2 regions of the Pantoea sp. C1E2 genome follow, and region 2 is predicted to be linked to the other one. Evidence: predicted binding sites of a transcription regulator. Region 2 holds the regulator's gene; the other holds the start of a gene.
What was found. Region 2 encodes PhoB, which activates phosphate uptake and scavenging genes when phosphate is short. Its sites were predicted from a motif close to CTGTCATAAAACTGNCNNAT; they were not measured.
Positions count from the first base shown of each region.

Region 1 (4,215 bases), 340 kb from region 2:
GATCGCCTGAAGCTGGTACAGCAGGCGGGCGTAGGACTGGAAGGCGTGGATATTGATGCCGCCAGAAAGGCCGGGATCATGGTCGCGAACGTGCCTTCCGATCATTCAGGCAATGCGGATTCGGTTGCCGAGTTGGGCATCTGGATGATGATTGGTCTGGCGCGGCGCCAGCATGAGATCGCGGATTGCCTGGCGCAGCAGAAACTCGGTCAGCCGATTGGCATGGGCTTGATGGGCAAAACGGTTGGCCTGGTAGGGTTAGGCGGTATCGGCAAAGCCATAGCCAAGCGACTGGCGCCTTTTGGCATGCGCATGATCGGCGTAAAGCGCGAAGCGGATGAGGCTTTTGCACGTCAGCATCAGCTCGACTGGCTGGGAACCATGGCGCAGTTGCCCGAACTCCTGCAGCAGTCCGACTTTGTGGTGCTGAGCCTGCCGGACAACCCAGACACCCATAACATTATTGATGCCGCTACACTGGCGCAGATGAAGCAGAACAGCTTTCTGATTAACCTCGGACGCGGTGGATTAATTGAGAAGCAGGCATTTCTCGCGGCGCTGGAAAGCAAAAAACTGGCCGGTGCCGGTCTGGATGTGTTCTGGCAGGAGCCACCCAATCCGCAGGATCCGGTGTTCGACTATAACGTGATCGCCACGCCCCACATTGGCGGCGTAACGGATATCTCACTGGCGGGCAATATCAAAGGGATCTGCGATAACCTGCGGCGTCTGCGCGATGGCGAAGCGGTTATCGATCGCTGGGCCTAACGTTACGGCAGGCGCAGCGGAATCTTCTGTTGCGTCAGCCAATCCTTCAGCGCCGCATCCGGCGCGCTGTCACTCACCAGCATGTCAAAACGACGCAGCTCGCCAATACGCGCGGGCAGCACTTTGCCATATTTGCTGCTGTCGGCCACCAATACCCGAGTACGCGCCCGCAGCATCGCGTGGTGCTTCATCGCCAACTCATTGATGTTATAGCAGGTTGCGCCCTGTTCCTGATCGATACCGGCCGCCGAGATAAACGCCAGCGTCGGGCAAAGATCGTCGAGGATCGAATGCGCGCCAATCGGCGTGAACAGGGCGTTATCAGCATGAAACTCGCCGCCACTAAGGATCACATTGCAGGCCGGCTTCTCTTTCAGCGCCAGAAATGTGTTCATGGCACAGCAAATGGCGGTAAACGTCAGCGTGTCGGAAATCGCATCCACGATATAGGGCAGCGTCGTGCCGCAGTCAAAAAACACCGTATCGTTTTCGCTGATCAAACTGGCTGCCGTCTGTGCCAGCCGCTGTTTGCGTGCGGCATTTTGCCCGTGCTGATCGGAGACGAAATAGTGTCCGGCATGGCTTTTCGGATCGCTGACGATGTAGCCCCCGAGCAGGACCACCGTAGAGGCGGGTTCAGTCAGATCGCGACGAATAGTCATCTCTGAGACGCCCAACAGCTGCGCCGCATCTTTCAGGTGCAGCTTATCGGTGCGCTTCAGTGCTTGCGCCAGCTTGTGAATGCGTTCTTCGCGCCGGGTTTCCATGAGCATCTCTGTGTAATGGCTATCCTGAGAGTGAAAGGTTTTACCCATCGGCGAGGCAGAAGCGCTACCGAAAAATCGTGGTAAATCTCTCATATTTTAATGATTTGCGACTTATACAGCCGGCAATTTTTCAATTTTACCCGTAATGAGATCGCCCCGCAAACTTCCCACACCGCGCTGAAAGCGTCAACAGCACTGATGTTGTTTTGTTAAAATAATAACATCCAGACTGGCCTTCTTGTCAGCTAAATCGTTTTCACAGGCTGCTCAGGATGTGAATTTTGTCACATCGATCACTTTGTATACCTGCTAGTGTGATTTAAATAACATTTAAATGCTAAAAATTCACCGGGGAGTAAACAATGGATATCGCGGTTATTGGGTCAAATATGGTGGACCTCATTACCTACACTAACCAGATGCCGAAGGCGGGCGAAACGCTGGAAGCGCCTGATTTCGCCATCGGCTGCGGTGGCAAAGGCGCAAATCAGGCGGTGGCCGCGGCGAAAATGGGCGGCAGCGTGATGATGGTGAGTAAAGTGGGTGACGATCTGTTTGCGCCGAACACCGTGGCGAACCTGAAACAGCAGGGCGTCGATACCCAATTTGTCACCACCGCGCCGGGCACTTCCAGCGGCGTGGCACCGATCTTCGTTGATGACCAATCGCAGAACCGCATTCTGATCATTAAAGGCGCCAACCAGCAGCTCAAACCGGCCGATATTGATGCGGCTGCCGAGGCGCTGAAAGCGTGCCAGTTGATTATCCTGCAGCTCGAGATCCCGCTGGAAACGGTCTATTACGCGATTGATTTTGCCCGTCAGCACGACATCAAAGTGATCCTCAATCCGGCACCGGCGGTGGCGAATCTGGATATCGATTACGCCTGCAAGTGCGACTTCTTTATGCCCAACGAAACCGAACTGGAGATCCTCACCGGCATGCCGGTCGGAACCGATGATGAGGTAAAACGGGCGGGCCAGACGCTGCTTAAGCGTGGCCTCAAAAACCTGATTATCACCCTGGGTGCGCGCGGTTCACTGTGGATGGCGGGCGATGCGCTGCATCAGGTCGCGCCTACCTCAGTAAAAGCCGTCGATACCAGCGGTGCCGGTGATGCCTTCATCGGTTGCTTTGCGCATGTGCTGGTGAAGACCGGCGATATCCCCACGGCGATGGCGCAAGCCTCGGCCTATGCCGCCTGCAGCGTCACTGGACGCGGCACGCAACGTTCCTACCCGGACGCGGACACCTTCCAGCGTTTTCTCAACGTAAACTGAGGTCGATCTATGCAACCGAACATTGTTCAGCAACCTGACGGCTATCTGAATAAGACGCCGCTGTTCCAGTTCATTTTGCTCTCTTGCCTGTTCCCGTTGTGGGGCTGCGCGGCGAGCTTAAACGACATCCTGATCACCCAGTTCAAAAGCGTGTTTGCGTTGAGCGACTTCGCCAGTGCACTGGTGCAGAGCGCGTTCTACGGCGGTTACTTCCTGATTGCCATTCCGGCTTCGCTGGTGATCCGCAAAGCCACCTACAAGCTGGCGATCCTGATGGGATTGGTGTTGTACATCGTGGGCTGCGTGCTGTTCTATCCCGCTTCGCACATGGCGACTTACACCATGTTCCTCGCGGCAATTTTTGCCATCGCCATTGGTTTAAGCTTCCTCGAAACCGCTGCGAATACCTATAGCTCGATGATAGGTCATCGCGATCACGCCACGCTGCGTCTTAACATCAGCCAGACGTTCTACCCGATCGGCGCGCTGATGGGCATCGTGCTGGGCAAATATCTGGTATTCCAGGACGGTGAAAGTCTGCATACGCAGATGGCGACCATGAATGCCGAGCAGGCGCATGCCTTCCGCCTCACCATGCTGGAACACACGCTGGAGCCGTACAAATATCTGGTGATGGTGTTAGTGGTGGTGATGCTGCTGTTCCTGTTTACCCGTTATCCGCGTTGCAAACCCGCGTCGAGCGAAAAGTCGCTGCCATCGCTGGGGGAAACCTTCCGCTATCTGGCCGGTAATCGCCACTTCAAACGCGGCATCGTGGCGCAGTTCCTGTATGTCGGCATGCAGGTGGCGGTGTGGTCCTTCACCATTCGTCTGGCACTGACGCTGGGCGCGACGAATGAGCGTCACGCCTCTAACTTTATGATTTACAGCTTTATCTGCTTCTTCATCGGCAAGTTTGTCGCCAACTTCCTGATGACACGCTTCCGCGCGGAAAAAGTGCTGATTGCCTATTCGGTGCTCGGCGTGATCACTCTGGCGTGGGTGATGTTTGTGCCTAACTTTACCGCCGTGTACGCGGCAGTGTTTGTCAGCGTGCTGTTCGGACCCTGCTGGGCAACGATTTACGCGGGCACGCTGGCCACGGTGGATAACAAGTACACTGAAGTGGCAGGCGCGTTTATCGTCATGTCGATTGTTGGCGCGGCGTTTATCCCGGCGATTCAGGGCTTCGTCTCCGATCATCTGGGATCAATGCAGCTGGCCTTTGGTGTGTCGCTGTTGTGCTTCGCCTGGGTCGGATTCTACTTCTGGGGCGAGCTGCGCCATAAAAATCAGGCGGTGCAGGCTGGTCGTCTGGTTGAGGAGATGCCATGAAAACCCGATTACCGTTACGTCGTGAACAGTTTCAGGAAACGCCCAGTACGCTGCTGCACAATGAC
Region 1 is NZ_JBSZHT010000002.1:924,377-928,591, forward strand. Features, by position in the region: gene ACXI0A_RS04490 (NAD(P)-dependent oxidoreductase) at 1-768, shown strand, start outside; gene deoR (DNA-binding transcriptional repressor DeoR) at 771-1,535, opposite strand; gene rbsK (ribokinase) at 1,898-2,815, shown strand; gene fucP (L-fucose:H+ symporter permease) at 2,825-4,150, shown strand; gene ACXI0A_RS04510 (DUF4432 family protein) at 4,147-4,215, shown strand, end outside.
Region 1: a site for PhoB is predicted at 1,611-1,630, ahead of rbsK (ribokinase). Genes of this name have one in related genera too.

Region 2 (4,215 bases):
AGCAACGTGAACAGCAACAGCGATTTCATCAGGTCTTCCGTCAATCAGGTCATGAACATTCAAGTGCACATTCTGTAGCGGCACGATTGATCGCGCAATACATTGCGCCGCTACCGTATGTGCGAATAACTCGTACATGGCCTAATCCATTGGCATAGCGCAATAAATTGCGCCGCTCCGTCGTGCTTAACTGACCTTACTGTGAACGCTTTTCGCCACAATCAAGCGTGGTGGCAGCACAAAACTAAAACAGGTTTCCTGATGCGGAATACTGGTGATCTCCAGCCTCGCCGTGTGATGGCTCAATGCATGCTTAACGATCGCCAGCCCTAAGCCACTGCCGCCGGTCGCACGCGATCGGGCTTTATCGACCCGATAAAAACGCTCGGTGAGGCGCGGCAAATGCTCCTCGCTGATCCCCGGTCCGTTATCGCACACTTTGAATTCCGCCCCCTCTTTGGTGCGCAGCCAGCTGATATCGAGGCGCGTTCCCTCCGGCGTGTGATTCACCGCGTTGTACACCAGATTGGAAATGGCGCTGCGCAGCTGTTCATCATTGCCGAAGACTTTGAGGTGCGGATCGGTGCGGAAATGGATGCTGTGCCGGCCCTGGCTGAGGGTTTCCGCCTCGCGCTGCAACAGTTGCAGCATGCCCGGGACATCCACCGTCTCTTTGAGATCGATAGCGGGCGCGGCTTCAATACGCGACAAGGTCAGCAGCTGTTTCACCAGGCTATCCATGCGGCGAGTTTGCTCCTGCATGGTGTGCAACGCCTTGCCGCGCGTGCGCTCGTTCATCGCCGCATCGTCCATCATTTCCAGATAGCCCTGCAACACCGTTAACGGCGTACGCAGTTCATGACTGACGTTGGCAAAGAAGTTACGCCGCGCCCCTTCCAGCTGGTGCATCTGGGTGACATCGCGCGCCACCATCAACCATTGCCCTTCGCTGTAGGGCATCACACGAAATTCCATATGATGTTGATTGTTCAGCACCAGCGTCAGCGGCTTGTCAAAATCGCGTTGGCGGATATAGCGGGAAAACTCAGGATAGCGCAGTAAATTGAGGATGTTCTGGCCATTATCTTCCGGCCAGCGCAGCCCGAGATGCTGTTGTGCCAGCCCGTTGCACCAGAAAATGGTGCCCTCTTCGGTGGTCAGGATCACTGCATCAGGCAGGGATTCCGCGCCGCTACGAAAGCGCTTAATCAGGTTACCCAACTCCCGACGACGACGACGGTTACGCAGTTGCATCTGATACAGGCCGTAGAACAGCGGTTCCCAGCTACCGCGCCCGGCGGGTGGCGTCATAGAACGATCGACCCACAGCCAGTGCGACAGACGCATCAGATTTCTAAAGTGCCAAAACATCACACCCGACACTGCAATCAGCAGTAGCCAGGGCAGATAACCGAACAACAGACCAAGCACCAGCGCGGGCAAACAGACCAGCGCCAGCTCAGTCAATAATCTCTTCCAGGAGAGTCGTTCCAGCACGGTAAAAGACTCCGTTTAGTAGCGGGCAGAGAAACGATACCCTGTTCCACGTACGGTTTGAACCATGCGATCGTGGCCAGATACTTCCAGTGCTTTACGTAAACGACGGATATGCACATCAACGGTACGATCTTCCACGTAGACGTTGGTGCCCCATACGTGGTTCAGCAGCTGTTCGCGGCTGTAAACACGCTCTGGGTGCGTCATAAAGAAGTGCAGCAATTTATATTCGGTAGGTCCCATTTCCAGCGGGGTACTTTCCGACATCACGCGATGCGAGGAAGGATCGAGGCTCAGACCCTGCATCTCAATCACCTCTTCCACCGCCATTGGTGAAATACGGCGCATCACCGCTTTGATACGTGCCATCAGCTCTTTCGGTGAGAAAGGTTTGGTGATGTAGTCATCCGCGCCCACTTCCAGACCGCGCACGCGATCTTCTTCTTCACCGCGCGCCGTCAGCATCATCACCGGGATGTCGCGCGTCATGGCTTCACGTTTCAAATGTTTAATAAACTGAATACCGCTGCCGCCAGGCAACATCCAATCCAGCAGAATTAAATCAGGCCAGGGTTCGATCAACTTACCAATCGCGCTGTCATAGTCTTCTGCCTCAATAGGCTGATAATCATTCTGTTCCAGCACGAAACATAACATTTCACGGATGGGAGCTTCGTCTTCCACAACCAAAATGCGCTTAGCCATTATAACTCCTGCTTTTGTGACAATAGGTCACTGGGATTTGCGGCGCCATTATGCGTCAGTTTTATGACACTTTTATGAAAAACCCGACCTATGATAAATAGTTAAAAAACAGAAATGTGACAACGATTATCGCTTTTTTTTCTTTGCGATCTGAAGAGGTTATAATTCGCCTTCGCTTAACGAAGCAGGGAGTATTCATGCGCATTATTCACACCGCGGATTGGCATCTCGGTCAATTCTTTTACAGCAAAAGCCGGGCGGCCGAGCATCAGGCCTTCCTGGAGTGGTTGCTGGACCAGATTACCCAGCATCAGGTGGATGCGCTGATCATCGCGGGAGACCTGTTTGATACCGGTTCGCCACCAAGCTATGCGCGTGAAATGTTTAACCGCTTCGTGGTCGCGCTGCAACCGACGCAGTGCCAGCTGATTGTGCTGGCGGGCAACCATGATTCCGTCGCTACCCTGAATGAATCACGCGAATTACTCGCCTGTTTAAATACGCGAGTGATCACCAGCGCCACGCCACAGGGCGAGCAGCAGGTGCTGACGCTGCATCAGCGCGATGGCACGCCGGGGGCGTTGTTGTGTGCGATTCCCTATTTGCGTCCACGCGATATTTTGCGCAGCCAGGCGGGACAATCCGGGCGCGAGAAACAGATCTCACTGCTGGAAGCGATTGAGCAGCATTACCAGCAGTGTTATGCCGCTGCGCTGGCCGAACGCGCAGATCGTGCACTTCCCATTATTGCCACCGGCCATCTCACCACCGTTGGCGTGACCAAAAGCGACTCGGTGCGCGATATCTATATCGGCACGCTGGATGCCTTCCCGGCGCAGGCGTTTCCCGCCGCGGATTACATTGCTCTGGGCCATATTCACCGGGCGCAGCGTATTGCTGACAGTGAACATATTCGTTACAGCGGTTCACCGATTCCGCTCAGCTTTGATGAACTGGGACGTGAGAAAAGCGTATTTCTGCTGGAGTTCGGCGCTCAGTTGGATAGCGTTACAGCGCTGCCGATCCCGCTGTTCCAGCCGATGCAGATGTTGAAAGGCTCAATGGCGGAAATCGAACAACAGCTGAGCGAATTTAGTGAGGGAGATCGCGAGCAGCCCGTCTGGCTCGACATTGAAATCACCACGCAAGAGTACCTGAGTGATTTGCAGCGCCGCGTTGAGCAACTGACTGAAGCATTGCCGGTGGAAGTGCTGCTGGTGCGCCGCAGCCGAGAACAGCGTCAACGCAGCCTGGCGCGCATGGATAACGAAACCCTGAGCGAGTTGAAAGTCGAAGAGGTGTTTGCTCGTCGCCTGGCGCAGGAAGATCAGTTGGACGCCGATCAGGCTGAACAATTGACGCAGTTATTTCGCACTACCCTCGCCGCGCTGGAGAACCCGTCCGCATGAAAATCCTGACGTTACGTTTTAAAAACCTCAATGCGCTGCGCGGTGAATGGTTTATCGATTTCCGCCGTGAACCCTTTGCCAGCAACGGATTATTTGCCATTACCGGCGCAACCGGCGCGGGGAAAACCACACTGCTGGATGCTATCTGCCTGGCGTTGTATCACCAGACGCCGCGCCTCGGCGTACTGTCGCAGACGCAAAACGAACTGATTACCCGTGACACCGCCGAATGTCTGGCAGAAGTCGAATTTGAGGTTAAAGGGGAAGCCTGGCGTGCCTTCTGGAGCCAGAACCGCGCGCGCGGCCAGGCCGACGGCAAATTGCAGGCGCCACGCGTCGAACTGGCTCGGGTGGCGGATAACCAGATTGTGGCTGATAAGGTCAGCGACAAACTCAAGCTCATCGAAACGCTCTCCGGCCTCGATTTTGACCGCTTCACCCGCTCGATGATGCTGTCGCAAGGCCAGTTCGCTGCCTTCCTCAACGCCAAGCCGGGCGAGCGCGCCGAACTGCTGGAAGAACTGACCGGCACAGAGATCTACGGCCAAATCTCAATGCAGATTTACGAGCGCTGGCGCACCGCACGCAGCGATCTGGAGACCTT
Region 2 is NZ_JBSZHT010000002.1:1,262,070-1,266,284, reverse strand. Features, by position in the region: gene ACXI0A_RS06005 (phosphate ABC transporter substrate-binding protein PstS family protein) at 1-29, opposite strand, end outside; gene phoR (phosphate regulon sensor histidine kinase PhoR) at 187-1,497, opposite strand; gene phoB (phosphate response regulator transcription factor PhoB) at 1,513-2,202, opposite strand; gene sbcD (exonuclease subunit SbcD) at 2,400-3,611, shown strand; gene ACXI0A_RS05985 (SbcC/MukB-like Walker B domain-containing protein) at 3,608-4,215, shown strand, end outside.